4 regions of the Streptomyces sp. cmx-18-6 genome follow, and region 2 is predicted to be linked to each of the others. Evidence: riboswitches for the same ligand, from Rfam matches in the RefSeq annotation. Region 2 holds a riboswitch; each other region holds the start of a gene.
The links. Region 2 has a riboswitch for cyclic di-AMP ahead of ACLJPL_RS26385 (transglycosylase SLT domain-containing protein). Riboswitches for the same ligand answer to the same signal wherever they lie in the genome.
Positions count from the first base shown of each region.

Region 1: linked by a shared signal. The riboswitch ahead of ACLJPL_RS30425 (M23 family metallopeptidase) and the one ahead of ACLJPL_RS26385 (transglycosylase SLT domain-containing protein) in region 2 are both predicted to bind cyclic di-AMP.
Region 3: linked by a shared signal. The riboswitch ahead of ACLJPL_RS20800 (C40 family peptidase) and the one ahead of ACLJPL_RS26385 (transglycosylase SLT domain-containing protein) in region 2 are both predicted to bind cyclic di-AMP.
Region 4: linked by a shared signal. The riboswitch ahead of ACLJPL_RS21835 (transglycosylase family protein) and the one ahead of ACLJPL_RS26385 (transglycosylase SLT domain-containing protein) in region 2 are both predicted to bind cyclic di-AMP.

Region 1 covers NZ_JAEBEP010000017.1:112,929-120,313, reverse strand. The annotation lists gene ACLJPL_RS30440 (GNAT family N-acetyltransferase) at 1-863, opposite strand, end outside; gene ACLJPL_RS30435 (HPr family phosphocarrier protein) at 1,036-1,317, shown strand; gene ACLJPL_RS30430 (GntR family transcriptional regulator) at 1,473-2,180, opposite strand; gene ACLJPL_RS30425 (M23 family metallopeptidase) at 2,461-3,276, opposite strand; cyclic di-AMP (ydaO/yuaA leader) riboswitch at 3,290-3,456, opposite strand; gene ACLJPL_RS30420 (M16 family metallopeptidase) at 3,677-5,047, opposite strand; gene ACLJPL_RS30415 (M16 family metallopeptidase) at 5,074-6,438, opposite strand; gene ACLJPL_RS30410 (DNA topoisomerase (ATP-hydrolyzing) subunit A) at 6,698-7,385, shown strand, end outside.
Region 2 covers NZ_JAEBEP010000012.1:219,664-227,048, forward strand. The annotation lists gene ACLJPL_RS26375 (hypothetical protein) at 1-174, opposite strand, end outside; gene ACLJPL_RS26380 (DUF397 domain-containing protein) at 345-536, shown strand; gene ACLJPL_RS26385 (transglycosylase SLT domain-containing protein) at 641-1,477, opposite strand; cyclic di-AMP (ydaO/yuaA leader) riboswitch at 1,481-1,670, opposite strand; gene ACLJPL_RS26390 (FAD-dependent oxidoreductase) at 2,119-3,510, shown strand; gene ACLJPL_RS26395 (SpoIIE family protein phosphatase) at 3,569-6,217, opposite strand; gene ACLJPL_RS26400 (hypothetical protein) at 6,302-6,916, opposite strand; gene ACLJPL_RS26405 (helix-turn-helix domain-containing protein) at 7,100-7,385, shown strand, end outside.
Region 3 covers NZ_JAEBEP010000008.1:290,065-297,449, forward strand. The annotation lists gene ACLJPL_RS20790 (ATP-dependent Clp protease proteolytic subunit) at 1-481, shown strand, start outside; gene ACLJPL_RS20795 (hypothetical protein) at 555-860, shown strand; cyclic di-AMP (ydaO/yuaA leader) riboswitch at 1,213-1,399, shown strand; gene ACLJPL_RS20800 (C40 family peptidase) at 1,403-1,873, shown strand; gene ACLJPL_RS20805 (LysE family translocator) at 1,935-2,588, opposite strand; gene ACLJPL_RS20810 (LysR family transcriptional regulator) at 2,662-3,576, shown strand; gene ACLJPL_RS20815 (ATP-binding protein) at 3,711-4,142, opposite strand; gene ACLJPL_RS20820 (helix-turn-helix domain-containing protein) at 4,389-5,249, shown strand; gene ACLJPL_RS20825 (DUF397 domain-containing protein) at 5,279-5,521, shown strand; gene ACLJPL_RS20830 (8-amino-7-oxononanoate synthase) at 5,713-6,873, opposite strand; gene bioB (biotin synthase BioB) at 7,029-7,385, shown strand, end outside.
Region 4 covers NZ_JAEBEP010000009.1:103,333-110,717, reverse strand. The annotation lists gene ACLJPL_RS21860 (protein kinase domain-containing protein) at 1-851, shown strand, start outside; gene ACLJPL_RS21855 (SurA N-terminal domain-containing protein) at 1,024-1,680, shown strand; gene ACLJPL_RS21850 (nucleoside triphosphate pyrophosphohydrolase) at 1,797-2,891, shown strand; gene ACLJPL_RS21845 (cytochrome P450 family protein) at 2,926-4,323, shown strand; gene ACLJPL_RS21840 (transglycosylase family protein) at 4,537-5,649, shown strand; cyclic di-AMP (ydaO/yuaA leader) riboswitch at 5,941-6,136, shown strand; gene ACLJPL_RS21835 (transglycosylase family protein) at 6,141-6,857, shown strand; gene eno (phosphopyruvate hydratase) at 7,255-7,385, shown strand, end outside.

The DNA of each region.
Region 1 (7,385 bases), on a different contig from region 2:
CGGTGGGCGGGGACCGCGATGACGGCCAGGTCGACCTGCTCGTCGATCTCGCCGAGCGAGCGGTGGGCGGGGACGCCGTCCAGGGTGTCGAGGCCCTCGTCGAAGGCGCGGTTCACCGCGTAGGCGCGGCCGGTGTATCCGGCGGCCAGGAGGTTGCGCAGGACGGTGCGGCCCACTCCCCCGGGCGTGCGGCCTGCGCCGATCACCGCGACGGACCCGGGGGCGAGGAGGCGCTGCACCGAGCGGGCCTCGGCGCGCTGTTCGCGGCCGCGCTGCACGGCGAGGGACTTCTCGGTGGGTTCGAGGTCGAGGGTGAGGTGGACGGAGCCGTCCTCGAAGCTGCGCTGCTGGGTGTAGCCCGCGTGCCGGAACACCTTGATCATTTTGTTGTTGGCGGGGAGCACCTCGGCGGCGAAGCGCCGGATGCCGCGCTCGCGGGCGACGGCGGCGATGTGTTCGAGCAGCGCCGAGGCGACTCCCCGGCCCTGGTGGGCGTCCTGGACGAGGAAGGCGACCTCGGCCTCGTCGGCGGGGGCGGAGGCGGGCCTGCCCTGTTCGTTGATGCGGTCGTAGCGGACGGTCCCGATGAACTCGCCGCCGATCGTGACGGCCAGTCCCACCCGGTCGACGTAGTCGTGATGGGTGAAGCGGTGCACGTCCCGGTCGGAAAGGCGGGGGTACGGGGCGAAGAACCGGTAGTACTTCGACTCGTCGGACACCTGCTCGTAGAAGCTGACCAGTCGCTCGGCGTCGTCCGTGGTGATCGGCCTGATGCGGGCGGTGCCGCCGTCACGGAGCACCACGTCCGCTTCCCAGTGGTCGGGGTACGCGTGATGCGGACTTGGCTCGGGCGTCGGCTCCATGGGCAAAGCCTACGGCCGGTGTCCCGGTCGCGGAGGGTTCGGGACCGGGGCAGTCTGAGGACGGTCCGAGCGGGCTTTCCGCACAGATCGGGCCGGAGGGAGGCCGGGCACAGCATTGCGCACCGCATGAGAGACTGGTCTAGACAACCGTTGATATGTGAAGGGCAGAACCATGGCTGAGCGCCGCGTAAACGTCGGTTGGGCCGAGGGCCTGCACGCCCGCCCCGCTTCCATCTTCGTCCGTGCCGCCACGGCTTCCGGCGTCCCCGTGACGATCGCCAAGGCCGACGGCAACCCGGTGAACGCCGCCTCCATGCTCGCGGTGCTCGGTCTGGGCGCGCAGGGTGGCGAGGAGATCGTGCTCGCGACCGAAGCGGACGACGCCGAGGCCGCTCTGGACCGTCTGGCGAAGCTGGTCGCCGAGGGTCTCGACGAGCTCCCCGAGACCGTCTGACCCCCAAAAGCCTTTCTTCGTGAGAGCCGTGGAACCCTTTGGGGGCCACGGCTCTTTCGCTATTCCTGACGTCGACGCACAGGAATTCGGGCAGCACGAACAAGGCCCCGGGCAAGATCCCGGGCAATTACTTCTCTTTGTATACGGCGTCCTTGTTAATGGCGAACGCCCGCAATGTTTACGCCGTGTTGCGAAGAACTCACCCGGGGCGCGGGTGCGGTGCGCCGCCCGGAGCGGTCCGGACGGCGCAGCCGGTGCGCCCCGGCGGCCCGTTCCGCGTGCTGGGCGGTCAGCGCCCTGGCCCGTTCCGCGTCGCCGCGTGCGACGGCGTCCACGATCGCGCCGTGCTCGGCCCAGGAGTCGACCGGGCGTGCGGGCTGCTCGACCGCGTACATCCAGGCGATCTTGTGCCGCAGCTGGGTGAGCAGGGCGATGAGGCCGGGGCTGCCGGATGCCTGGGCGAGCGTCTCGTGGAACCAGCCGCCCAGCGACCGCAGATCCTCCCCCTCGCCCCGGCGGGCCCGCTCCTGGCCCAGTCTGACCAGTCCCCGGAGCACCTTGAGGTGGGCCTCGGTGCGGCGCTGGGCGGCCCGGGCCGCACCGAGCGGCTCCAGGAGCATCCGCACCTCCAGCAGGTCGGCCGCCTCCTGCTCGGTGGGCTCGGCGACGCAGGCTCCGGCGTGTCTGCGGGTGACGACGAAGCCCTCGGACTCCAGGGTGCGCAGCGCCTCGCGGACCGGGACGCGGGAGACCCCGTACCGCCGTGCCAGCAGTTCCTCGGTGAGGCGGCCGCCCCGCTCGTAGACACCGGAGACGATGTCGTCACGGATTGCCGTGCATACCGAATGCGCGGGAATGCGCATGTCCGAACCTCCGCCTTAATCCCCGCGAAACGCGGCCGCCCGACGCCTGTTCCGTGACTCTATTGCAATCCGCCGCAATTTCCGATGGGGGGCCGGAATCCATGGATATCTTCCGGCCAGAAAACCGCCCCGGGCAGGCCCGGGGCGGAGGCGAGGGGCGCATTCGCCGAAGGCCCCGGCGGGAAACCGGGGCCTTCGGGGAGTCGGGGTCGCGCGAGGTGGTCGTGCGGAGGCAGGCCAAGGGAGGACCACGAGGTCGGGAGAGGACCGCGAGGTGAGGTCAGACGCTGAGGCCGTGCGAGCGCAGGTAGGCGACCGGGTCCATGTCCGAGCCGTACTCCGCGGTGGTCCGGGCCTCGAAGTGGAGGTGCGGGCCGGTGGAGTTGCCGGTGGAGCCGGAGAGGCCGATCTGCTGGCCGGAGGTGACGCTCTGGCCCACGGAGACGCCGATCGAGGAGAGGTGCCCGTACTGGGTGTACGTGCCGTCCGTCATCCGGAGCACGACGTTGTTGCCGTACGCGCCGCCCCAGCCGGCCTCGACGACCGTACCGGCGCCGACCGCGACGACGGAGCTGCCGGAGGCGGCGTGGAAGTCCACGCCGGAGTGGCTGCCGGAGGACCAGAGCGAACCGCTCGACTGGTAGCCGGTGGAGACGTACGAGCCGGCGACGGGGAGGTGGAAGGCGTTCAGCCGGGCGCGCTCGGCGGCGCGGGCGGCACGGGCCTTCTCCTCGCGGACCTCCTCGGCCCGGGCCTCGGCCTTGCGGTCGGCCTCCGCCTTCGCCTTGGCCTTCGCGGCCTTGGCCTTGGCTTCGGCGGCCGCCTTGGCCTTCGCCCTGGCCAGTGCCTCGGCCTGCTGGTGCTGCGCCTGCGCCTGCGCGTCGATCTGCTCGGCGAGGGTGGCGTCGAGGGCGATGGCCTGGGTGAGTCCGGTCTCGGCAGCCTTGGGGGCCTCGGAGTCCGCGGCGGCGGCCGGGGAGGCCAGGGAGCCGAGGACTCCGGTGGTGGCCAGTGCCGCGATGCCGGCGGCCTGGGCGCCGCGGCGCGTCAGGCGGCTCGGGGCACGGTGCTTCCCGGTGGCACGGGTGAACGCCATGGAGGGGCTGATCCTTTCCTTCCTTCTCGCCTACCGGGTTAGCTGACGGGTTCGGAGCAGGAAGGTCTCCTACGGATTCCCGCGCCGGGTCGCGGCACGGGCGTCCGATTCACCCCAGGGACTGCGTGGGTCCCCGGCTCCCCAGGCTCGCGCCTGACGGGGACTCGGCGATGGCTGTCCGGCGCCGCGGCTGCGGCGTACGGGTGGCGGACAGCCGATCCGACGCTAGGCGGGGCGACTTCCCATCACCAAACAGACAGGGGGATTTGTCGTACATCCCACAGGGCAAATCGACTCTTCGTGCACAAAGGTGACGAAGCGCCCCAAAGGCCCAAAAGGGAGGACCCCGGCGAACTTCCGTCCGCCGGGGTCCCGTTTGCCTGGTCGTGTCACATCGGCGTCAGCCGCTGACGACGGTCACCTCGCCGATGCCGAGCGCCTTCACCGGCTCCTCGATCTGTGCCGCGTCCCCCACGAGGACCGTCACCAGCCGGTCCACCGGGAAGGCGTTGACCACGGCGGCGGTGGCCTCCACGGTGCCCGTCTCGGCGAGCCGGGCGTAGAGGTGGGCCTGGTAGTCGTCGGGGAGGTGCTGCTCGACCTGGTCGGCCAGCGTGCTCGCGACGGAGGCGGCCGTCTCGAACTTCAGCGGGGCGACCCCCACGAGGTTCTGCACGGCCGTCTCGCGCTCGGCGTCGGTCAGCCCTTCGGCGGCCAGCGTCCGCAGCACCTTCCAGAGGTCCTCCAGCGCCGGACCCGTGGACTCGGTGTCCACCGAACCGCTGATGGCGAGCATCGCCGCGCCGCCCGACTCGGGGCCGGTCGAGCGCAGGACCTGGGCGAAGGCCCGTACACCGTAGGTGTAGCCCTTCTCCTCGCGCAGCACCCGGTCCAGCCGGGAGGTGAGGGTGCCGCCCAGGCAGTAGGCGCCGAGGACCTGGGCGGGCCACACGCTCTCGTGCCGGTCCGCGCCGATGCGGCCGATCAGCAGCTGGGTCTGGACCGCGCCGGGCCGGTCGACGATGACCACACGGCCGGTGTCGTCGGCGGTGATCGGCGCGACGGGCCGGGCCTGGCCCGCGTTGCCCGACCAGTCGCCGAGGGTGTCGGCGAGCAGCGCGTCCAGGTCGATGCCGGTGAAGTCGCCCACGATCACGGCCGTCGCGGTCGACGGGCGGATGTGGGCGTCGAAGAAGGCGCGCACGGCGGCGGCGTCGATCCGCCGCACCGTCTCCTCGGTGCCCAGGCGCGGGCGCGACATCCTGGCGGTGGCCGGAAAGAGCTCCTTGGAGAGCTGCTTGGCGGCGCGCCGGGACGGGTTGGCCTGCTCGTGCGGGATCTCGTCCAGCCGGTTGCCGACGAGCCGCTCGATCTCGCTCTCGGCGAAGGCCGGGGCGCGCAGGGCCTCGGCGACCAGCCCCAGGGCCTTGGCCAGACGGGAGGCCGGGACCTCCAGGGAGACCCGGACGCCGGGGTGGTCGGCGTGCGCGTCCAGGGTGGCGCCGCACCGCTCCAGCTCGGCGGCGAACTCCTCGGCGCTGTGCTTGTCGGTGCCCTCGGAGAGAGCACGCGACATGATCGTGGCCACGCCGTCCAGGCCCTCGGGCTCGGCGTCCAGCGGCGCGTCCAGGAAGATCTCCACGGCCACGACCTGCTGGCCGGGGCGGTGGCAGCGCAGCACGGTCAGCCCGTTGGGCAGCGCGCCGCGCTCGGGGGCGGGGAAGGCCCACGGCCGGGCGGTGCCCGGGGTCGGCTGCGGGTGGTACTCCATGGCTACTCCAGTCACGGCGGCGTCGCTCACTTGTCCGCCCCCTCGGGCGCTTCGGTGCCCGCCGCCGCCTCGTCGGCGTCCTCGGCCGGCTCGATGGGCTCATAGACCAGGACCGCCCGGTTGTCGGGGCGCAGGGCCGCCCGGGCCGCCTCGCGCACCTCCTCCGCGGTGATGTCCAGGACGCGTCCCACCGCGGTCAGGGCGAGCTGCGGGTCGCCGAACAGGACCGCGTAACGGCACAGTTCGTCGGCGCGGCCCGCGACCGTGCCGAGACGGTCCAGCCACTCGCGCTCCAACTGGGCCTGGGCCCGCTCCATTTCCTCCGGGGTGGGCCCTTCCTCGGCGAACCGGGCCAGCTCCTCGTCGACCGCGGTCTCGATCTGCGCCACCTCGACGCCGCCGGAGGTCTTCACGTCCAGCCAGCCCAGCGAGGGCGCCCCGGCGAGCCGCAGCAGCCCGAAGCCCGCCGCAACCGCCGTACGGTCGCGGCGGACCAGGCGGTTGTGCAGCCGGGAGGACTCCCCGCCGCCGAGCACGGTCAGCGCCAGGTCGGCCGCGTCACAGGCGCGGGTGCCGTCGTGCGGGAGGCGGTAGGCGGCCATCAGCGCACGCGCCGGGACCTCCTCGTGGACCACTTCGCGCAGCTGCTCGCCGATGATCTCGGGAAGGGACCCGTCGCGCGGCGGCTGCTTGCCGTCGTGGGACGGGATGGAGCCGAAGTACTTCTCGACCCAGGCGATGGTCTGCTCGGGGTCGATGTCCCCGACGATCGACAGCACCGCGTTGTTGGGCGCGTAGTACGTACGGAAGAACGCGCGGGCGTCCTCCAGGGTGGCCGCGTCCAGGTCGGCCATGGAGCCGATCGGGGTGTGGTGGTACGGGTGGCCCTCGGGGTAGGCGAGGGCGGTGAGCTTCTCGAACGCGGTGCCGTAGGGCACGTTGTCGTAGCGCTGGCGCCGCTCGTTCTTGACGACGTCGCGCTGGTTCTCCATGGACTCCTCGTCGAGGGCGGCGAGGAGGGAGCCCATACGGTCGGCTTCCAGCCAGAGAGCCAACTCCACCTGGTGGGTGGGCATGGTCTCGAAATAGTTGGTCCGCTCGAAGCTGGTCGTCCCGTTGAGCGAGCCGCCGGCTCCCTGGACGAGCTCGAAGTGGCCGTTCCCCTTGACCTGGCCCGAGCCCTGGAACATCAGGTGCTCGAAGAGGTGAGCCAGACCGGTGCGCCCCTTGACCTCGTGGCGCGAACCCACGTCGTACCAGAGGCAGACCGCGGCGACCGGGGTCAGATGATCCTCGGAGAGCACCACACGCAGGCCGTTGGCCAGGCGGTGCTCGGTCGCTGTCAAGCCGCCGGAGCCGGCCTGCGCGGTGGCCGTGTGACCCATGGGCATGTACGTCCCTTCGATCGCGATACTGGACTTCCTGACCGGTACTTCCTGCCAGACCTGCCACTCTAAGCAAGCGCACCGGCACCTGGCGAAGTTCCCGTTCCGCGGAAGTTTCCGTCGATGGTGTCCCGGCCGTGCCGCCCGGGACCGCTTCGGACGGGTCGAGGTCCGCGTTGTCAGTGCGGCGGTCCACAATGGTCCGCATCAGTACCCCAGGTTGTCCGATCAGAATCCGTGAATCCGAGAAGGAGTCGCAGCCGCGATGGCCCGCCGTAGCACGAAGACCCCGCCGCCGGACGACTTCGAGGAGAAGATCCTCGACATCGACGTCGTCGACGAAATGCAGGGCTCCTTCCTCGAGTACGCGTACTCGGTGATCTACTCCAGGGCCCTGCCCGACGCCCGCGACGGCATGAAGCCGGTGCACCGGCGCATCGTGTCCCAGATGAACGAGATGGGACTGCGCCCCGACCGCGGCTATGTGAAGTGCGCGCGCGTCGTCGGCGAGGTCATGGGCAAGCTGCACCCGCACGGCGACGCCTCGATCTACGACGCCCTGGTGCGCATGGCGCAGCCCTTCTCGATGCGGCTGCCCCTGGTCGACGGCCACGGCAACTTCGGCTCCCTCGGCAACGACGACCCGCCGGCCGCGATGCGGTACACCGAGTGCCGCATGGCCGACGCCACGTCACTGATGACGGAGGCGATCGACGAGAACACCGTCGACTTCCAGTCGAACTACGACGGCCAGGAGCGCGAGCCGGTCGTCCTCCCGGCGGCCTACCCCAACCTCCTGGTCAACGGGGTCTCCGGGATCGCGGTCGGCATGGCGACCAACATGCCCCCGCACAATCTGGGCGAGGTCATCGCCGCCGCCCGCCACCTGATCAGGCACCCGGGCGCCGACATCGAGACGCTGATGCGCTTCGTCCCGGGCCCCGACCTGCCCA
Region 2 (7,385 bases):
CTCCGCGACCCGTTCGCGGTCGCCGGCGGTCAGGCTGTCCCGCTCCGCCAGAAAGGGCGCGCGCTCGGCGCGCAGGGCCTGCGCCTCCTGCCGGGTGGACGTCTCACCGATCCGGCCGCTGTAGGCGGCGATCAGCGCGCTGAGCAAGGCCCGCGCGCGCTCGTAGGAGTCCATTTCCGCTGCCGTCCACGGTGAAGACCGTGCGCCGCTCGACATCATCCGCCCCCGTGCATGATCACTCTGAAGTGTGCCAACAGACCTTACTTCCAGCGCCTGTTGATCCTATACTCGCACAGACGTGATCAGGTCGGCCCGCATGTGCACCACCACCAGGAAGGCCCCTCATGCCTCTTCCGCCGAACGCATGGCACAGGAGCAGCTACAGCGGTGACTTCGAGGACGCCTGCGTGGAGGCCCAGGCCCGACCGGACCTCGAAGGCGTGTCGGTCCGGGACTCCAAGGACCGCCGCCGCCTCCCGCTGACCGTCTCCGCGGCGGCCTGGCGCGACTTCCTCTCCGGACAACGGCAGAGGTGAACCTCCTCTCCGGACGATGGCAGAGGTGAGGTGAGCGCGGCATGCCGAAGGGGCCCCGGACCAGAGGATGGTCCGGGGCCCCTCGGGGTGCCGCGTACGGGAGATCAGTACGCGCCGAAGACGTTGTCGATCGAGCCGTAGCGGTCCGCGGCGTAGTTGCACGCGGCGGTGATGTTGGCGACCGGGTCGTAGCTGTCGGTCGAGGTGCCGGGCACGTGGTACGCCTGGAACGTCGGGTCGATGACCTGGAGCAGGCCCTTGGACGGGGTGCCCTTGACCGCGTTGGAGTCCCAGTTGTTGATCGCGTTCGGGTTGCCCGAGGACTCGCGGATGATGTTGCGGTGGATGCCCTCGTAGCTGCCGGGGATGCCGCGCTCGGCCATGATCGCCAGCGACTCCTTGATCCAGCCGTCGAGGTCGTTCGTGTACGTGGTGGGCGCGGCGGCAGCCGGGGCGGCCTTCGCCACGGGGGCGGCGGCGGTGCGCTCGGAGCGGTCGGCGCGCTTCGTCGTCGCGGAGCGGTCGGCGGACGGGGAAGCCTTGCCCGCCTTGGCGTCTGACGGAGCGCCAGCGGCCTTCGCGCCGATGGTCAGCGTGATACCCGGGTGAATAAGGTGCGGGTTCTCCCCGATGGCCTTCCGGTTGTTCTCGTACAGCTTCTTCCAGCCGCCGCTGACGGAATGCTCGCGGGCGATCTTGGAAAGCGTTTCGCCGGCCGCCACGGAATGCTCGGCGGACGCGGCCTTCGTCACGGAATTCACCTGGGCGCTCACGGAAACCGGAGCCACGGCCTTTTCGGCGGCGGAGTGCGCGGGTGCGGCGGAGGCGGTGGCGGCGCCGAGCAGCGGGAGGGCCAGAACGGCTCCGCCCGTGGTCACCGCGGCGATGCCGCGGCTCAGCGAGACGGACTTGGTACGGCGGTGCTTACCCTGTGCGGGCATGGGGAATTTCCTCTCCGGCGCCTACGAGGTGAGCTGTCGGGTTCAGACGGGAGATGTCTGGCCGCATGGCATGCGACTTCACCCCGAGCCGGTCCGGATAGCGGATCGGCGGCTTACCTGGGTCCCCCGCTCCTGCCGTGCGTGAGTGGGTTTCGGATTCCCGGACGGCGGCAGGATTCGGCGTTCCATCCGGATTGACCGTGACCGTAGGCGAAAAGGACCGGGCAGAACAAGCCCTGCAATTCCGGATCATCTTTTTCCGCAAGATCGAAAAAAGGAATTCCCGGACGCGCCCGTTCCGTCGCACTGTCAACTTTCTTGGCGCAGAAGGGAACCGAACCCTCCGCATACGCGTCCGCGCCTTCGGACGTGACGCTCACCACTCCGTGCGGGAGTGACCGAAATGCGAGGCCCCAAAAGCCTCAAGCCAATCAATAGCCCCTTTATGGAAGAGACGACCAAAAGATATAAATCGCCCATATCTCCGCCGAGAAACGGACTTTTCGGGCGGCTCCCCAGGGCCGCTCCAGCGCCCCGCGAGACCTTGGCTTACCGTGTGGGGGGAGACGAGTAAGCCAAGCCTTACCTCCGACGTACGCTGTAACCCGCCCGCGTCCGCCCGCCTTAAGGATCACCACGCCATGACACGCCCCGTCCGCGTCGCCATTGTCGGAGCCGGCCCTGCCGGTATCTACGCTGCGGACGCGCTGCTCAAATCCGAGGTCTGCCAGGACCCGGGTGTCTCCATCGACCTGTTCGAGCGCATGCCCGCGCCCTTCGGGCTGATCCGCTACGGCGTGGCGCCCGACCACCCCCGGATCAAGGGCATCGTCAAGGCGCTGCACCAGGTGCTGGACAAGCCGCAGATCCGCCTCTTCGGCAATGTCAGCTACCCGCACGACATCGGCCTGGACGACCTGCGGTCCTTCTACGACGCCGTGATCTTCTCCACCGGCGCGGAGGCGGACCGGGCGCTGGACATCCCGGGCATCGAGCTGGACGGCTCCTACGGCGCGGCCGAGTTCGTCTCCTGGTACGACGGCCACCCCGAGGTCCCGCGCACCTGGCCGCTCACCGCGGAGAAGGTCGCCGTCCTCGGCGTCGGCAACGTGGCGCTGGACGTGGCCCGGGTCCTGGCCAAGACGGCGGACGAGCTGCTGCCGACCGAGATCCCGGACAACGTGTACCAGGGCCTCAAGGCGAACAAGGCACTGGAGGTGCACGTGTTCGGGCGGCGTGGCCCGGCGCAGGCGAAGTTCAGCCCGATGGAGCTGCGGGAGCTGGACCACTCCCCCAACATCGAGGTCATCGTCAACCCCGAGGACATCGACTACGACGAGGGCTCCATCGCCACCCGGCGGGAGAACAAGCAGGCCAACATGGTCGCGCAGACCCTGGAGAACTGGGCGATCCGCGACGTCGGCGACCGCCCGCACAAGCTGTTCCTGCACTTCTTCGAGTCCCCGGTCGAGATCGTCGGCGAGGACGGCAAGGTCGTCGCGCTGCGCACCGAGCGCACCGAGCTGGACGGCACCGGCAACGTCCGGGGCACCGGCACGTTCACCGACTGGGACATGCAGAGCGTCTACCGCGCCGTGGGCTACTACTCGGAGGAGCTGCCCAAGCTGCCCTTCGACGTGGGCTCCGGCACCGTCCCGCACGAGGCGGGACGCGTCATCGCCGGGGGCGAGCACATGGCCTCCGTCTATGTCACGGGCTGGATCAAGCGCGGCCCGATCGGCCTGATCGGTCACACCAAGGGCGACGCCAACGAGACGGTCGCCTGTGTCCTGGAGGACCGCGCGGCCGGCCGTCTGGCCGAGCCGGCGACGCCCGCCCCGGAGGCCGTCGAAGCCTTCCTGGAGAGCCGGAACGTCCGCTACACGACCTGGGAGGGCTGGCACAAGCTGGACGCCCACGAGCAGGCGCTCGGCGTCGCGCAGGGCCGTGAGCGGATCAAGGTCGTGGAGCGCGAGGGCATGCTCGACGCGTCCGGCGCCTTCGTCCCGGCCGAGCGGCGCCCCGAGAGCTGATCCGATCAGCCCTCCGAAGGCTGATCGGAGCGGCCCTCCCGAGGGCTGATCAGGACCGTCACCCGTCGGGCCGGGCCCGGGGCGCGCTCGCCGTGCCGCCAGCACCCGGCCCCGGCCTTTGACCTGCACCCGGACCCGGCCCGCGGAACGTCCGCCACAGGCCCGGCGGGGCGGCGTCGCGGGAGAGCGGCGGCGGCTTCCGGGGGATGTGCGTCCAGCGGGCCGCGAGCAGGAGCGCGATGTCGTCGGGGCGGTCGGTGGCCTGCCTGGCCTCCCCGATCACCCGGTTCGCCGTCTCGGACAGCGGGACCGAGCCGACCCCGGCGATCGTGGCGCGCAGCCGTTCGATGCCCTCGTCGATGTCGGTCCCGGGTCGTTCGATGAGCCCGTCCGTGAACAGGGCGAGCACCGCCCCCGGGTCAAGCCGCAGCTCGGTGACCGGGTAGGTCGCCTGGCCGTCGATGCCGAGCACGATGCCGCCGGGCAGGTCCAGCACCTCGGTCCGGCCGTCCGGATGCCGCAGCACCGGCTGCGGGTGCCCGGCGCGCACGGCACGGGCGCGCCCCGTGACCGGGTCGAGGACGATGTAGCAGCAACTGGCGAACTGTCCCGGGTCCAGATCGATGAGCAGTCGGTTCGTGCCGCTCATCACCTCCTGCGGGTCGTGGTTGCTGAGCGCGAACGCCCGTACCGCACTGCGCAGTTGCCCCATGGTCGCGGCCGCCGCCACACCGTGCCCCTGGACGTCGCCGATGACCAGGGCGAGTTCGTGGCCGGTCTCGATGACGTCGTACCAGTCGCCGCCCACCTCCATGTGCTGGGTGCCGGAGAGATAGCGCCCCAGGGTGTCGACGCCGTCCACCTCCGGCAGCCGGTGCGGCAGCAGGGCGTCCTGGAGCCCACGGGCGAGGGCCGACTCGCTGTCGTACCGCTGGGCGCGTTGCAGGGCCTGGGCGATGAGCCCGGCGAGGGCGGTCAGGACCGTGCGCTCCTCCGGGCTGAAGCCCCGGGGCCGGTCGAAGCCGAGGATGCACGAGCCGACCGGCCGCCCGGAGGCGATCAGGGGCAGGAAGGCGCGCGCCCCGACGTCGGCGTCCATCGGGATGCCCGGATAGGCGTCCGCCAGACGCTGCATGGACTCGAAGAAGATCGGGCGGCCGGTGGTCAGGGTCTCCACCCCGGGGATGCTGACGTCGAGCCCGACCCCGTCGAAGCGGTCGAGGAACCCCTTGGGGAACCCCGTCTCCCAGGCGAGGTGGAGGTGACGCTCGCTCAGCAGGTAGATGGCGAGCTGCCGGCCGCCGAACGCGGGCAGCAGCTCCTCGGTGACCACGGCGGAGACCTGACGGGCCGTGACCGCCTCGGTGAGGGCGATGGCCAGGGCCACCGGGCGGTACAGCGCGGAGGACCGGTCGGCGGAGGAGCCGATGCCGAGGCCCGGCGAGGTGACGGAGCCGGGGGCGTACGCCGGCTGTTCGGTGGCCTGGAACACGGCGCTGAGCCCGTCGTGGCCCGGGTACAGGGAGACCGAGAGCCAGAGCGACGGGGCCCGCCGGGCGAGGAAGTGCACGGGTTCGTCGGAGATCAGGGCGGCCCGGTAGTGGTCCTCGTACGCCGGATGCCCGAACCACGGCAGGACCTCCCACACGACCCGGCCGACGAGCTCCGCCCGGGAGTGGCCCAGCAGCTCCTCCGCGAGCCCGTTGGCGTACGTGATCCGCCCGATCCGGTCCAGCGAGACGATCCCCCGGGGCAGCCGGTCCGCCGCCTCCGCGACGACGGGGCCCGCGCCGAGGTCGACCACGAAACCGGTCAGATGGCTCGCGCCGCCCTGCCCGTCCGGGTGGGTCCAGCGGCCGGAGAGCTCCAGCAGGTGGTACCTCCCGTCCGGGCCGCGCAGCCGCATCCGGCGGACCACCGGATCGGCCGACTCCACCGCCTGCCGGGCCAGCGCCCACAGCCCGTACACGTCTTCCGGCACGAGGCGCTCCGCGAGGGCGTCGACGGTGCCGGGGAACTCCGCCGGCTCCGTACCGAAGATCGCGCACAGGTCGTCGTCCGCGGTGAGGGCCCCGGAGTGGAGGTCCCAGTCGAAGCGGCCGACCCGCACCGGCGGCGCGGGCGCGGCCGGCAGCTGTACGGGGATCGGCTCGCCCTCCCAGACGACGGGCAGGCCCCGGGACTCCAGGTCGGCCAGCGCGGCCCCGAGGCGCGTGCCCAGACGCAGCAGCCGCTCCCCGTCCGCGGGAGCGACCTGCTCGCCCGGGGTGGCGGGCCGCAGGACGACCAGCACCCCCATGGACCCGGCGGGGCCGGTGATCGGGACCCACAGCGAGCCGAACGGGAACGGCAGCCCCGCCATCAGCTGCGGGAAGCGCCGCATGGCCTCCTCCGCGTCGGCCAGCAGCACGGGCCGCCCCGTGCGGTACGCCTCGGACACGGGGAACGGCCGGTTCACGTGCATCCGCCACCAGGGCCGGAACAGCTGCCCCGGCAGCCCGGCGAGCACGGCGAGGCGCAGCAGCCCGGGCGTGCCGGTGCGGAGGTAGACGCCGCCCGCGTAGCCCCCGGCCGACTCGACGGCGCTGACGACCCCCTGCGCGAGTACGAGGGACAGCTCGTCCGGTACTCGGCCGCTGTCGTCTCCCCCGGCCGGCGCCCCGCTGCCGGGGGACGGGGTGGGCCGGGTCGCATCGTGCCGGGTCACACAGCCAGCATGCTCCCCGCCGAGGGGGCCGCGCACATCGGCGGACCGGCCGGGGGCCGCTCCGGCCGGTCCGCCGTCCGTGTCTCAGTGCAGCTTGGCGACGGCGACGCCGGTGGTCTTCTTGAACCCCTTCAGCGGTGCGCCGGCCAGATCTCCCAGCTGCCCCCACTCCAGGACGGTGACCGTCCGCCCGTCCCGGCCCACCGACCAGAGGGCGATGTCGGTGGAGCCGATCTCCGGGTAGGACGTGTCGACGCTGTAGACGTACGCGCCCTCCTCCACGTTCACCCGCCCGTGGTATCGGCTCGTCCCCTCGAGGCCGGGATCCTGCTCCTTCAGCCGGTCCAGGCAGCTCGCGAGGCCGGCCCGGAGCTTGGCGGTGAGGGCCTTGGCCTTGGCCTCGGTGGGGGCGACCGTGTTCGTCTGACGGGCCCCGGTGTCGAGCTCGGTGCGGAAGTCCCGGTGCCGGGTGCCGGCGGCCGGGGTGATTCCTGCGGTGCACACGGAACCGTACTCGGGCAGCCCCTTGCGTACCGGACCGGCGGTCCAGGGGGTGAGGGAGGCGGGCCACTGGCCGGCGGAGAGGAACTTGGGGGCGGCGGGCGCGGCCGCCGCCGGTGCGGTGGACAGGGCGGTGACGGCCAGGCCCGTGGCCGCGGCGGCCACGAGTGCGGTGCGGACGGTGCGGGTGGTGCGCATGGATGAACTCCCCGTTCGGATGGCCGAGCAGATCGGTCCGGCGGATCGGCCGGATGGACGGCTCGGAGGAATCGGTCTGGTGGATCGATCGGGTGGAACGGCACCAGCGTGGGGCGGGCGCACCGGCGGCGACAAGCACGACACGGGATCCCGCCGGCACGGAACCGTCCCACCCCGACTGACGTGGGTGTTCTCAGCGGGGTGGAACGCGCCCCGGGACGGCCGGGGGAGGTCGAGCGGGTGTCGGGCGAGTGGGGAGCGGGCGAGAAGTCCGCGCGGGAGGCGTTCGCGGGGCGGCTGCGGGAGCTGCGGGAGGGCTCCGGCCGTACGTACGCGGCGCTCGCCCGACGTATCGGCGTCAGCGGATCGACGCTCCACCGGTACTGCACCGGGCAGACCGTGCCGGTGGAGTTCGCCCCGGTGGAGCGGCTGGCCCGGCTGTGCGGCTGCACGGGCGAGGAACGGGAAG
Region 3 (7,385 bases), on a different contig from region 2:
CGACGACACCGCGGCGAGCGACCTCATCGCCCAGTTCATGTATCTGGAGCACGCCGATCCGGACCGGCCCCTGTCGCTCTACATCAACTCCCCCGGCGGCTCGTTCGGAGCGATGGCCGCGGTCTACGACACGATGCAGTTCCTGACCTGCGAGGTGGAGACCTTCTGCCTGGGCCAGGCCGGCTCCTACGCCGCCGCCCTGCTGGCGGCCGGTGCGCCGGGACGCCGACATGCTCTGCCCGGTGCGCGGGTAGTCATTCAGCAGCCCGCACTGGAGGAGCCGATGCGGGGCCAGCCGTCCGACCTGGAGATCTACGCGCGCGAACTGGTGCGCACCCGCGAGATGTTCACGGCCATGCTGGTCCGGCACACCGGCCGGACCGCCGAGCAGGTCACCGCCGACATCGAGCGCGACACCATCCTCGACGCGAGGGCCGCCCGCACCCATGGGCTGGTGGACCATGTCGTGGAGAACCGCTAGGGGACGTTCCGCGACTCGGTCGACAGGACGCCCCCTCACCCCCAGCCGCCGCACGACGCGAGGTGAACCGCCCATGGAGCCAACGGAGTTCCCGCCCCTGCCCGCACTGACCCGCGCCGAGGGCGAGTTCATCGACTGTTACCTGGCGGTCCTGGACCAGGTGGGCCGCATCAACCCGGCGCGCGGCAGCGACACCTACAGCGCCCTGAGAGCCGCTCAGGCCCTGGCCTCCGGGGCGGCGGCCCTGCGCGACGCCCTGGCCCTGATGCACGAGCGGGGTGAGCGGCAGATTCACGCGGCGACGCTCGCGCGGGCCCTGCGGGTGCTGGACGGCGAGCGTCGGGCGGGCCGGGTCGCCATGCCTCCGACCCCGAACTGAGCCGCTCCGCGCGCCGGGAGCGCATAGAGGGTGTGCCGGCGGATCGCGCCGTGCGACACGCCCGGTCCCGCGATCGATTTTCCTCGCTCGTTCGGCGTAGGAGTTCACCCGCGCGAGCGATGGCTCAACTTGCGTTCCCCGCGTGGGCCGTACTCGAAATGCGCCCTTTCGTCGCTGGTACGAGGGTGTGCGCCCGGCTCGTCGGCGGGCGCGAATCCGCCCTGTCCACTCGAACGGATCAGTGGTGAGGAGACTCACAAATCACCGTTTCGACTCGGAAATCCGGCACTTGGTGGGTCAAGATCCCTGGGACGACAAGCCCCCGCCACCGCGGCGGGGCGGTCCGGGTGGACGCCGAGTCCTGCCGCCTCCCGGATGACTGGTCGACAGGAGTGGATCGGCAGGAGTGGAGGACCCGAGCACAACGGGCCGACCGGGAGACCGGGAAGCCCTCGGGGTGAAGCCGCGTCAAGCGGCCGGGCAACTTCGCCAGCCCGAACCCGACAGGTCATCCTTCACAGGCGGCTGACGAAGGGTTGCGCATGTCTGCGCAGGTTCATGTCCCGTCTCTGTTCGCCCGCTTCGGTACGGCATCGGTGCTCACCCTGGCCGTGACGTCCTCGATGCTGGCACCCGGCCTGGTCGACGACGCCGAGGCCGCCACCCACTCGACGAAGGCGCTGAAGGTCGCCGCGTCGAAGAAGGGCTCCCCTTACAAGTACGGGGCCGCCGGCCCCAACCGTTTCGACTGTTCAGGGCTGACTGTCTACTCGTTCAAGAAGGTCGGCAAGAAACTTCCCCGCACGGCACAGCAGCAGTACAACAAGACCAGCCGTATCTCCTCGTCGAAGAGGAAACCCGGCGACCTCGTGTTCTTCCATTCGGGGCGCAGCGTCTACCACGTGGGCATCTACGCCGGGGCCGGGAAGATCTGGCACTCCCCCAAATCGGGGGACGTGGTGCGACTGGCGAAAATCTGGTCCAAGAGCGTCTGGTACGGACGGGTCCGCTGACCCACCGGCCCGACGCTCTTTCCGTGCGGGCGCTCTCTTCGTGCGGAGGCTCTCTCCGTACTCACCGCAGGAGCGGGCCGGTCACCAGCGCCAGCCCCAGTCCGGTGAGCGCCACACCGCTGCCGCCCTCGATCGCCCGGGCGGTACGCGGTCGGCGCAGCCACCGGCCCAGCCGGTCCACGAGGAGGGCGACGGCCGGGAACCAGATGAGGGCGAGAGCCACCACGAGGGCGGCGAGCACCAGCGTCCTGGGCAACGGCGGCTGCCCGTCCGGGACGAACTGGGGCAGCAGGCTGAGGAAGAGCACGGGCGCTTTGGGGTTGAGCGCGTTGGTCAGGAAACCCTGACGCAGGGCGCGCCCGAACTCCTTGGCCTCCTTGGACTCCTCAGGCGGTACCTGGTCCGGCGTACGGCTGCTCTCCTCGGAGACCCGGCGCCGGACCGCGTACAGGGCGCTGATGCCGAGGTAGAGCACGTACGCCCCGCCGAGCAGTTGGACGGTGCGGAAGAGCACGGGCATCGTCACGAGCACTGCGGCCAGCCCCGCCACGGCGAGCGCGGTGTGCACGAGCAGTCCCCCGGCGACGCCGAACGCGGTGGCCAGGCCGGCGGTCCGCGAGGCCAGGGCGTTGCGTACGACGACGGCGAAGTCGGCGCCGGGCAGCGCGACCATACCGGCGGCGATCCCGGTGAAGGCGATCAGTTGAGCGTCCATGGGGTCCAGCCTGGACCGTGGAAGCCTTTAGCGTGTACTTGCAATCTTCTGGGTCTGCCTAAAGGAACGCTTAATGTACGACGCGACACGGCTCGCGGCGCTGGTGGCGGTCGCCGAGACCGGATCGATCACGCGGGCCGCCGCCCACCTGGGCTACACCGCGCCCGCGCTCTCCCAGCAGCTGGCCAAACTGGAGCGCGAGGCCGGGGCGACGCTCCTGGTGCGCCACCATCGCGGGGCGCGGCTGACAGCGGCCGGGGAGCTGCTGGCGGGCCGCGCCCGGCGGGCCCTGGACGAGCTGGACCAGGCGCGGCACGAGCTGGCACAGCTGGCCGAGCTCTCCGGGGGCAGGCTGCGGGTCGGCACGTTCACGACGGCCGGGGTCCATCTGCTGCCGCCGGTCCTGAGCGCGTTCCGGCGGGCCCATCCGGACGTCGAGCTGGCCGTCACCGAGTACGAGCCCCCGGGCGGGGTCGCCGCGGTGGCGGCGGGCGAAGTGGATCTGGCGCTGACCCACGCCTACGAGCCCGCGGCGGCCGACCCGCCGCCTCCAGGCGTCACCCTGGAACCCTTGCTGGTCGAGGAGCTGGTGCTGGCGACCGCGGTCGGCCACCGGCTCGCCGAGGGCACCGGGCGGCTGGCGGTCACCGAGCTGGCGGGACGGCCCCTGATCAGCAGCGCGCCCACGCATCCGCCCCGGCGCGGTGTGGAGAGCGCGTTGGCGCAGGCGGGCGCCACACCGGCGGTGGTGTGCGAGTCGCCCGGCTACGCGCTGGTGTGCGCGCTGGTCAGCGCGGGGCTCGGGGTGGCGGTGGTGCCGGAGATGGTCGCGTCGCTGTCGTCCACGCCGCTGGCCGTCCGGCGGCTGGAGCCCGCGGCCTTCCGCCGGACGATCTCCGTCGTGCACCGGGGCGAACGGGCGACCGCGGCGGCGGCGACGCTGCTCGCGCTGCTGCGGAGCGGCTTCGGCCGGGGCGCGGCGATCTGAGCGGCTGCTCCCCGTCGCCGGATCCGGAGCGGCTACCTCCGGTCTCCGGATCCGGAGTGGCTGTTCCCGATTCTCCGGATCCGGCCGGGTTCAGGAACCGCCGCTCAGCGGTACGCCGTCCCGCCGCGTCCGTGTCAGCCCTGGACCGGCACCGCCCAGGGCAGGATGATCCAGACCGTCTTGCCGCCTTCGGCCGTGGGGACGACCGTGAGCCGCCCGCCGCGCTCCTTGGCCAGCGCGCGGATGATCACCATGCCCCGCCCGTTGTCCTGCCGTACGGCGGCGGGAAGTCTCTGGGGCCACCGGGGGTGACTGTCCGTCACCCCGAGGCGCAGTTCCTCGTCCCGTTCGAGACGCAGATCCACGGTGAAGGTGGGCGACTGGCCGAAGGTGTGCTGGACGGCGTTGGTGGCGAGTTCCGAGATGATCAGCCGGATGGTGTCGGCGAAGTCGGTGTCCTCTCCGAGGCCCCATTCGGCCAGTGTCCTGGCCACATATCTGCGGGCCGAGGAGACCGAGGCCGGATCGCTCGGCAGAGTGACGGTTGCTTCCTGATGGTCTGCCATGGCGACGCCCGTCCCTTTCGCGCCCCGGCCGACCGGCAGTCGGCCAGGATTGTGCTTCGCGCCAGACTGCCACTGTTGAAGCTCGCTGTAACGACGTTCGACCAAGATATGCATATATCTGTCGCTCGAAGCGGTGAATTCGGGTCCCGCAGGACGTGGACGAAGGGCACACTGACCCCTCTGCGGGCCCGAACCTTGCGGTGCGTGTCGGCCCCGCCCCTTCCCGCACGGCGCAAGGAGACCTGGATGCTGCACGGCCCCGTCGTCCGACGGCGCAAGCTCGGCGAGGAGTTGCGGAGCCTGCGGAACGCCTCCGGGCTGACCAGCCGGGACGCGGCGCGGCTGCTCGGCTGGCACCAGTCGAAGGTGAGCCGCATCGAGACCGGTGCGAGCGGGGTGAGCGCCGACGACGTGACGCGCCTGCTCGACGCCTACGCGGTGCACGACGCGCAGTTGCGCGCCCTGTTCGAAGTCCTCGCCGGATCGGCGGGCGGCGGCGGCTCGGGGTGGTGGCACGCGTACCGGGGGCTGATCCCGCCGCAGTACCGCGACTTCATCAGTCTGGAGTCCCAGGCGAGCACGGTGCGGACGCTGGAGACCTCGGTGGTTCCGGGGCTGCTCCAGACCGCCGGTTACGCCCGGGCGGTGACCCGGGCCGCGCTGGACGGGTTACCGGCGGACCGGCTGGACTCCCTGGTCGAGGTCCGGCTGACCCGTCAGAGAGTTCTGCGCGCGAGCCCGCCGCTGCGGTTCACCGCCGTACTGGACGAAGCCGTGCTGCGGCGCGAGGTGGGCGGCCCCGAGGTGATGCGGGATCAGCTGGGCCATCTGAGTCAGGTCGCTCAACTTCCTCATGTGCGGCTCCAGTTGCTGCCCTTCTCGGTGGGCGGGTATGTCGGCCTCACCGGCCCTTTCGTCATCTTCTCCTTTCCGAACATTTCTGATCTGGATGTGGTCGTTCTCGACCACTTGACGAGTAGCCTCTACCTGGAGCGGAAAGAAGACCTCGAGGCGTACAGCTCGGCCTTCCGCACCTTGCAGGCGCACGCACTGACGCCGGAACAATCGCTGGAGCTCATCGCCGCGATCCGCTGCGGCACTCGTTAGGACGTCCGACTCTGCCCGAGGGGGGCATCATGTCCGACCGTCTCGCACCGCACGCCTTACCGACCGCCGCGGAGCCACTGCTGTGGCGCCGCAGCAGCCGTTCGACCGGAATGAACAACTGCGTGGAGACCGCGCGGCTGGAGGGACCGGATCACGGCGGCGCGCTCCTGACCGTACGCGACTCCAAGGACGTGGAGCGGCCGCCGCTGCGCTTCTCCGCGACGGCCTGGACCACCTTCGTGGCCGGGCTGGACCCGTACCGGGCCGGCTGAGCGAAGCCGTACCGGGTGAGCTGAGCGCGAAGCCGCACGGATGGGCTGAGCGCGAAGCCGCACGGAGCGGCTGAGCGCGAAACCGCACGGAGCGGCTGAGCGCGAAACCGCACGGAGCGGCTGAGCGCGAAACCGCACGGAGCGGCTGAGCGCGAAACCGCACGGAGCGGCTGAGCGCGAAACCGCACCAGTCAGTCGAACGGGGCCAGGGCCTCCCGGGGAGCGGTGGAGACGACCGTGGCCACCGCGGCCGTGATCTGCTCCTCGGTCAGGTCCGCCCGCGCGGTCAGCCGCAGCCGGGAGATCCCGTCCGGCACGGACGGCGGGCGGAAGCAGCCCACCGCGACCCCGGCCGTGCGGCAGTCGGCCGCCCAGCGCACCGCCGCGTCGGCGGAGGGCGCCCGGACCGAGACGACCGCCGCGTCGGGCCGGACCGCGGTCAGCCCGGCGGCGGTGAGCCGCCCGTACAGCGCGAGGGCGACCTCCCGGGCCCTGGCGGCCCGTTCCGGTTCGCGGCGCAGCAGCCGGAGCGCGCCCAGCGCCCCGCCCGCCGCCGCCGGGGCGAGACCGGTGTCGAAGATGAACGTACGGGCCGTGTTGACCAGGTGCTCGATGACGCGGGCCGGTCCGAGGACCGCGCCGCCCTGGCTGCCCAGCGACTTGGAGAGGGTGAGCGTGGCGACGACGCCCTCGCCGCCCGCAAAACCGGCGGCGGCCAGGGCGCCGCGTCCTCCGTCGCCCAGGACGCCGAGGCCGTGGGCGTCGTCGACCAGGAGGGCCGCGTTCGCGGAGCGGCAGACCTCGGCCAGCGCGGACAGCGGCGCCGCGTCCCCGTCGACCGAGAAGACCGAGTCGGTGACGGCGAGCGCCCGCCCCTCGTGGTCGTGGAGGGCCTTGGCGACCGCGTCCGGATCGGCGTGCGGGACGACAGCGGTCCGGGCGCGGGAGAGCCGGCAGCCGTCCACGATGGAGGCGTGGTTGCCGGCGTCGGAGACGATCAGCGAACCGTGGCCGGTCAGTGCCGTCAGGGCCGCGAGGTTGGCCGCGTAGCCGGAGGACAGGACGAGGGCGGCCTCGAAGCCGCAGAAGTCGGCGAGTTCCCGTTCGAGCTCGGCGTGCAGCGCGGTGGAGCCGGTGACCAGCCGCGACCCCGTCGCGCCCGCACCCCAGCGGTGCACGGCGGCGGAGGCTGCGGCGACGACCTCCGGGTGCCGGGTGAGCCCCAGGTAGTCGTTGCTCGCGAGGTCCAGCAGCCCGGCTTCCGCCTCCCTCGGGCGCAGGGCCCGGACCAGTCCGGCGGCGGCCCGGCGGCGGGCCTCGTCGTCGATCCACGCGAACGGGGCGAAGGGCACGAAGGACATGGCAGGCGGTCCCTTTTGTAGGCAGCTCACAGACCCTAGCGGGGTGCGCAGCAGGTCAGGGTGTGGCAATACACACACCCTCGCCCAGGTCTCCTGTCTGGTTCCTCCTTGGCTGGAGGCGGTGCCGTACGCCAGGATCATCTTTCATGGACCTGCTGAACACGCTGGTGGACAAGGGGCTGCGGCGCGAACTGCCGACCCGTGAAGAAGCGCTCGCCGTGCTGGCGACCTCCGACGACGACCTGCTCGACGTGGTGGCCGCCGCCGGCAAGGTGCGCCGCCAGTGGTTCGGGCGGCGCGTCAAACTCAACTACCTGGTCAACCTGAAATCGGGGCTCTGCCCCGAGGACTGCTCCTACTGCTCGCAGCGGCTCGGCTCGAAGGCCGGAATCCTCAAGTACACCTGGCTGAAGCCGGACGAGGCGTCCAAGGCGGCGGCCGCCGGAGTGGCGGGCGGGGCCAAGCGGGTCTGCCTGGTGGCGAGCGGGCGCGGGCCGACCGAC
Region 4 (7,385 bases), on a different contig from region 2:
TCGCCAAGGACCCGCAGGCCCGGCCCGCCTCCGCGCAGGAGGTGTACGAGGAGCTGGCCCCGCTGCTGCCCAAGCACGGGGCCCCCGCCGGACCGCTCGACCCGACCCGCCCCTTCCTGCGCCCGCACGCCCCCTGGCCGGACCGGGCGGCGACCCCGGCCACCACCCCCGTACCGCCGCAGGCCCTGCCCGGTGCGACCCCGTGGCCGGCCGTCGCCTCGCTCCTGTCCCCGGCCCCGCCCCTCGCCGCGCCAACCTCCTTCACCCCGCCGCCGGCCCGGCCGGACGTCGCCCGGGCCGTGGACGAGGTCAAGAAGCTGCTGGGCGAGGGCCGGATCACCCAGGCCGTCGACATCCTCGGCTCCATCCTCCCGGCGGCCGCCGCCGAGCACGGCGAGCGCTCACCGGTCGTCCGCATCCTGCGCAAGCAGTACGCCGCGACGCTGATGGACGACGGGCAGTACCGCCGCGCCCTGCCGGAGCTGCGCCGCCTCGCGGAGGACCGCACGGCCGAGGCCGGCCCGGCCGACGCACAGGTGCTCCAGTTCCGCTACGACGCCGCCCAGTGCCTGGAGCAGCTCGGGGAGGCGGCGGCCGCGCTGGGGGAGTACCGCGCGGTCCTCCCGTTCTACGAGAACGCCTACGGCCCGGTCACCACCGACCCCGGCCGGGCCCTCGACATCCGGCATCGCATCGGCCGGCTGCTCCTGGCGGTCGGGGACCACACGGCGGGCCGGGCGCAGCTCCAGGCCCTGCTGTACGACGCGGAGCGCACGTACGGGCCGCACCACCCGCTCCCCGCGGACCTGCGCCGCCGCCTGAGCCACCAGCAGGACGTGCGGGGCGGCTGACCCGGATCCCCGGGGCGGCGGGCGCGGACCTTCGGGGCGGCTGGCCCGGCCCCACATCCCCAACTCCTCCCGAATCGTTGGTCGAATCAGTGGCACCGATCACATCCACTGCCTAACATCGATCACCGCAAGGCTTGTGCACCGATGCACAAACTCTCCACGGGAGGCTCCTTTGCACCGCCGTCGTCGCACCGCGCTCGCCGTCTTCGCCGCAACCCTGCTCGCGGCCCCACTCCTGGCCGCCTGCGGCAACGAGGCCCACCCCGGCGCCGCGGCCGTCGTGGGCGGCGAGCGCATCGAGGTCTCGGCGGTCCAGGCCCAGGCGGCCGACGTCCGCACCGCCCAGGAGAGTTCGCCCGAGGCGACCCAACTGGTCAACAAGTCGGGCCAGCTCAACCGCGCCAAGCTGCACGGGCTGATCTTCGGCCGCATCCTGGACAAGGCCGCCGACGACGCGGGCGTCACGGTCAGCCGCAAGGAGATCCAGGAGGCCCGGACCGCCGGCCGCGCGCAGTACGGCGGTGAGGAGCAGCTGCGGGCGATGATGCTCCAGCAGCGCTGGGTCGCCCCCGAGCAGATCGACGGCGACATGCGCCAGGAGGTCCAGCTGCCGAAGCTCGCGGCGGCGCTGAACGCGGACCTCGGCACGCCGGACGGGCAGCAGAAGGTCGGCGAGGCGCTGACCAAGGCGTCGAAGGCGCTCGACATCGACGTGAACCCGCGCTTCGGCACCTGGGACGACCAGAAGATGCAGCTGGGCGACTACAAGGCCCCCTGGATCACCCAGGTCACCGACTTCGCCCCGAAGGAACCGCAGGCGGGCGCCTGAGCCGCGCGGAGGGCCGGACACCCGCCCCGCCCCGCGCCGGGGGCCGTGCATCGGGCCGCTCCCGCCCCCGGGGCCCGTGGGGTGAACGCCCCCCGCGCGCCGGGTAGGTTCGCGGGGTGAACGCTGAAGCCCCCGGCGACCCCGGAACCACCCCCGGCGACTCCGGAACCCCTCCCGATCTCCCCGGCGACTCCGGAACTCCACCCGACCTCCCCGGCGACTCCGGAACCCCACCCGATCTCCCCGGCGACCCCGGCCGCATCGTCCTGCTCACCGCCAGCCACCGGGTCGCCCCCGGCCTGCTGTCCTGGCCGGCCTGGCAGACGCTGCACGCCGCCGACCAGGTCCTGGCCGCCGACCCCGGCCACCCCCAGCTGCCCTACCTCCGCGAGGCGGGCGTCCGCGTCGAGCACGCCGCGCCCCACGCCGACGAACTGGTCGCCGCCTGCGCCGGCGGCCGCACCGTCGTCGTCCTGGCGGGCGGCGAGGGCGACGGCCGGCTGACGGACGGCCTGGCCCGGCTCGGCGGCTCGGGCCGGGTGGCCATGCCGGACCTGGAGCTGCTCCCGGGCTCGTACGACCTGCCCGGCGCGCGCCTCCTGGACCTGGTGCAGGTCATGGACCGGGTCCGCCGCGAGTGCCCCTGGACCTCGCAGCGGACGCACAGGAGCCTCGCCAAGTACGCCATCGAGGAGGCGTACGAACTCGTCGAGGCGATCGAGGACGGCGACCGGGACGAACTGCGCGAGGAACTCGGCGACGTACTGCTCCAGGTCGTCTTCCACGCGCGCATCGCCGAGGAGGATCCCGAGGAGCCCTTCGCCATCGACGACGTGGCGGGCGGCCTCGTCGAGAAGCTGATCCACCGCCACCCGCACGTCTTCGGCGACGAGAGCGCCGAGACCCCCGAGGACGTCCACGAGCACTGGCTGCGCACGAAGGCGATCGAGAAGCAGCGCACCTCGGTCACCGAAGGCGTCCCCCTCGGCCAGCCGGGCCTTGCCCTCGCGGCGAAGCTCGGCAGCCGCGCCCGTACGGCCGGACTCGACGTCCCCCTCCCGACCGGCGACACCATCGGCTACGAGCTCCTCGCCCTCGCCGTACGCGCCGAGGCGACCGGCACCGACCCGGAGGCCGCCCTCCGCGCGGCGGCCCGCGCCTACCGCGACGCGATCGTGGCGGCGGAGACCGGTGGGCCGGACGTGCGGTAGGGGAGCGGGGCGGCGCGGCCGATAGCGTCGAGGGGTGAACGACAGCCTGCCCGACCGCCCCGCCGACGCCCCGCCCCCCGTCCGCCCCCACGACACCTCTCCCGCCGACGCCCCGGCCCCCGCCTGCCCGCACAGCGCCGACGCGTCCTCCGACGCCGCGAAGGGGAGCGCCCCCGCCCCCGAACTCTTCACCTGGGAGTTCGCCACCGACCCCTACCCCGCCTACGCCTGGCTCCGCGAGCACAGTCCCGTGCACCGCACCGCGCTGCCCAGCGGGGTCGAGGCGTGGCTCGTGACCCGGTACGGGGACGCCAAGCAGGCGCTTGCCGACGCGCGGCTCTCCAAGAACCCGGCGAACCACTCCGGGTCGGCCGCCGCCAAGGGGAAGACGGGCATCCCGGGGGAGCGCAAGGCGGAGCTGATGACGCATCTGCTCAACATCGACCCGCCGGACCACACCCGGCTGCGCCGGCTCGTGTCCAAGGCGTTCACCCCGCGCCGGGTCGCGGAGTTCGCGCCCCGCGTGCAGGAGCTGACGGACCAGCTCATCGACCGCTTCATCGAGGAGGGGAAGGCGGACCTGATCCACGACTTCGCCTTTCCGCTCCCCATCTACGCCATCTGCGACCTGCTCGGCGTCCCGCGCGAGGACCAGGACGACTTCCGGGACTGGGCGGGCATGATGATCCGCCACGGCGGCGGGCCGCGCGGCGGGGTGGCCCGGTCGGTGAAGAAGATGCGCGGCTATCTCGCCGAACTCATCCACCGTAAAAGGGAGAACCCGGGCGACGACCTGATCTCCGGGCTGATCCGGGCCAGTGACCACGGCGAGCACCTCACGGAGAACGAGGCCGCGGCGATGGCGTTCATCCTCCTCTTCGCCGGCTTCGAGACGACCGTGAACCTGATCGGCAACGGCACGTACGCCCTGCTGCGCCACCCGGAGCAGCGCGCCCTGCTGGAGGCTTCCCTGGAGGCGGGGGAGAGCGCGCTGCTGGCCACCGGAATCGAGGAACTGCTCCGGTTCGACGGCCCGGTGGAGCTCGCGACCTGGCGGTACGCCACCGAGGCGCTGACGCTCGGCGGGCAGGAGATCGCGGCCGGGGACCCGGTGCTGGTGGTGCTGGCGGCGGCCGACCGGGACCCGGAACGGTTCGCGGAACCGGATGTCCTCGACCTTGCTCGGGGTGACAATCAGCATCTCGGTTACGGTCACGGCATCCACTACTGCTTGGGAGCGCCGCTCGCGCGTCTGGAGGGCCAGGCCGCGGTGGCGACGTTGCTGAGACGTCTTCCCGGGCTGCGACTTGCAGGGGAAGCCGCTGATTTGCGCTGGCGCGGCGGGCTCATCATGCGGGGATTGCGCACGTTGCCGGTGGAGTTCGAGCCGGGGCGTCGCCTGGGTGAAAGTGACACGCTGTCACCTCTGTGACTTTCACGTGATCTGCGCTGCATCGACTTGTGACATGCGTTCGAGTCCCGCTAGGTTCACGGTTCGACGCGTCGGCCGCTGTTCACCGGTGGCCCGTCCGTCACTTGCGCAACAGCTTTACGCACGGCATGTGCCGCTTGTCGGTTACTGCACGTCAGTACCTGAACAGCTGCTCATCAGTTCCTGCTTGTCAGTCGCACGGAAGGCAAACCCATGGGCTCCGCGAACGGCAGACACCGCCGCCCTCGTCAGGCACCCGCCATCGTCGTCGCCGCAGGCGTGACCGGTTCGGCCATCGCCATCCCCCTTCTCGGCGCATCCGGCGCGCACGCCGCCGACGCCACCACCTGGGACCGGGTCGCGGAGTGCGAGAGCGGCGGCATGTGGAGTGCCGACCTCGGTAACGGCTACTACGGCGGGCTCCAGTTCTCGCAGGAGACCTGGTCGGCGTACGGCGGCACCGCCTTCGCGGACCGGGCCGACCTCGCCAGCCGCTCGCAGCAGATAGCCGTCGCCGAGAAGGTCCTGGGCGACCAGGGGCCGCAGGCGTGGCCGGGCTGCGCGGTGATCTCGGGCCTCGCGGTGGACGGCAGTCTGCCCGGCGTCGACCCCGGTACCGGGCCCTCCGCCGACCCGGGCCAGGACGCGACGACCGCCCCGGCGGACGAAGCGGACGAAGCGGACGAAGCGGACGAAGCGGACGAAGCGGATGAAAAGGGTGAATCCGAGGGTTCCGGCGAGGCTCAGGGCGAGACGGGCAAGGGTGGCAAGACCGGCAAGTCGGGCAAGGTCGGTGAAGCGGGCAAGACCGGCGCGGGGGAGGAGGAAGGTGAGGGCGGCGGCGCCGACCCCTCCGCGAAGCCCTCCCCTTCGCCCGCCACCGGCAAGACCGGCGGGGCCGGGAAGACCGGCTCCTTCGAGTCCCCCGACGCCTCGCAGCCCTCCACCTCCGCCCCTGACGCCTCGAAGGGCGACCGCAGCGGCGGCAAGCACCGGGGTGCCCCGGCTCCCGAGGAGGCCGGTGCGGCGGGTCGTGAGGACGGCCCCCGGGAGTCCGGCCGGCGCGCCTCGCGGGGTGAGGGTGACGCGCGGGACGGCGGCGCGGTCACCGCGGGCGGCTACACCGTGCAGCCCGGGGACAACCTCTGGGCGATTGCTGACGCACAGGAACTTCCCCAGGGCTGGTCCGGTCTGTACGAGGCCAACAAGGACCTCCTGGGCTCCGACCCGGACCTGATCCTGCCCGGCCAGAGCCTGGATCTGGGGCTGGAGCAGGGCGCTTCGGAAGGTGCCGGGGAGCGCGTCGAGGAGCCTGCGGCCAACTGATCCAATTCGGGAAAACACCCCGAAATCGCGGGTAGTTCAGGGACCTATGTCCACTTATGCGTAAGTGAGACATGGGTCTCTTTGCTTCAACTGGCGTGTCGCGTCCGCCCGCTCGGCGTTGATCCGCTCCGACCTGCGGAAACGGTCCGTCAGGGTGAGCAAGTAAGCGCCAATTAGACTAGTATGTCCATCTTTGAATATGGGGGTTGCCTGTGTTTACGGTCGGAACCGCTCGCACCGCGGGCCCCGACGACCGTCACGCCGAATCCTGCCGGCGGCCGAAGGGAACAGACGCGTAAAGCGCCGTAGGCAGGAGCGGGGGACCCAGGTAGGCCGCCGGGTCCGGACGGGCCTCGTCGAAGTCGGAAGACTTCGGACGGGACGTACGGGACCGGCTCGGGGTGAAGTCGTGCGCAAGGTCGCACGGCCGGGCAACTCATCAGCCCGAACCCGACAGCTCACCTCGTAGGCGTCGGTGAGGAGATCGTTCCATGCTGCTTAACAGCAAGGGCAAGCACCGCCGCCCGTCCAAGGCCGTCCGTCTCGCCACCCTGGCGGGCGTCACCGGTGCCGCCGTCGCGGTGCCGCTGATGGGCGCGACCAGCGCTTCCGCCGCCTCCGTCGAGACCTGGGACGCCGTCGCCCAGTGCGAGTCCGGCGGCAACTGGTCCATCAACACCGGCAACGGCTACTACGGCGGGCTGCAGTTCTCCCAGTCCAGCTGGGCCGCCGCCGGTGGTACGCAGTACGCCTCGCGCGCCGACCTGGCCTCCAAGGACCAGCAGATCGCCACCGCCGAGAAGCTCCTCGACCTTCAGGGTCCGGGCGCCTGGGCCTGCGCCGGCGCCGGCGGCCTCACCAACGACGGTGTGGACCCGGGCGTGAACACCGGCTCCGGCCAGTCGCAGAGCAAGCCCGAGCAGGCGCAGCCCGAGCGCAAGGCCGAGCAGCCCACCACGCGCAGCGAGCAGCGCAGCGCCCCGGCGGCCCCGAAGGCCGAGAGCTCCAAGAAGACCGTCACCACCCCGACCGGCGAGAAGGTCCAGAAGGGCGACGGCGAGTACAAGGTCGAGTCCGGCGACACCCTGAGCAAGATCGCTCAGAAGGAAGGCGTCAAGGGCGGCTGGAGCAAGCTGTTCGAGCTCAACGACGACATCGTCAAGGACGCGGACCTGATCTTCCCGGGTCAGCAGCTCCACCTGAAGTAACAGCCGGCTCTCCTCCCCGGAGGGAGGGGGTCCGGCGGCACCCTCCCTCGCACGGCTCCCCGGCCCGGCGCGCTCTCCCCCCGATGCGCGCCGGGCCGGGGTATCTCCCGTGGCCGGGGTATCCCCCGGGGGCGGGGCGTCTCCCGTGGCCGGGGTATCTCCCGGGCCGACACGTCTCCCGTGGGGGATTCGTTCACCTCTTGTCGTCAGGGCTTGTTACCACCCAGTAGATTTCTGGAGTTTTGCCCCGTGATGCAGGCCCTTGGGTCCTTTTTCGTCCCAGGAGACGGGCGGTCGGCCGACTGAGGAGGCCGGGCCGGTTAGGCTCGTGTCGCAAGGCCACCGTGACCGCAGTGACCCTGCACAACCAGTGTCATATCCCAGAAGGAGATGCCTCGTGCCGTCCATCGACGTCGTCGTAGCCAGGGAAATCCTCGACTCCCGGGGCAACCCCACGGTCGAGGTCGAGGTCGGCCTCGACGACGGCAGCACGGGCCGTGCTGCCGTTCCGTCCGGCGCCTCCACCGG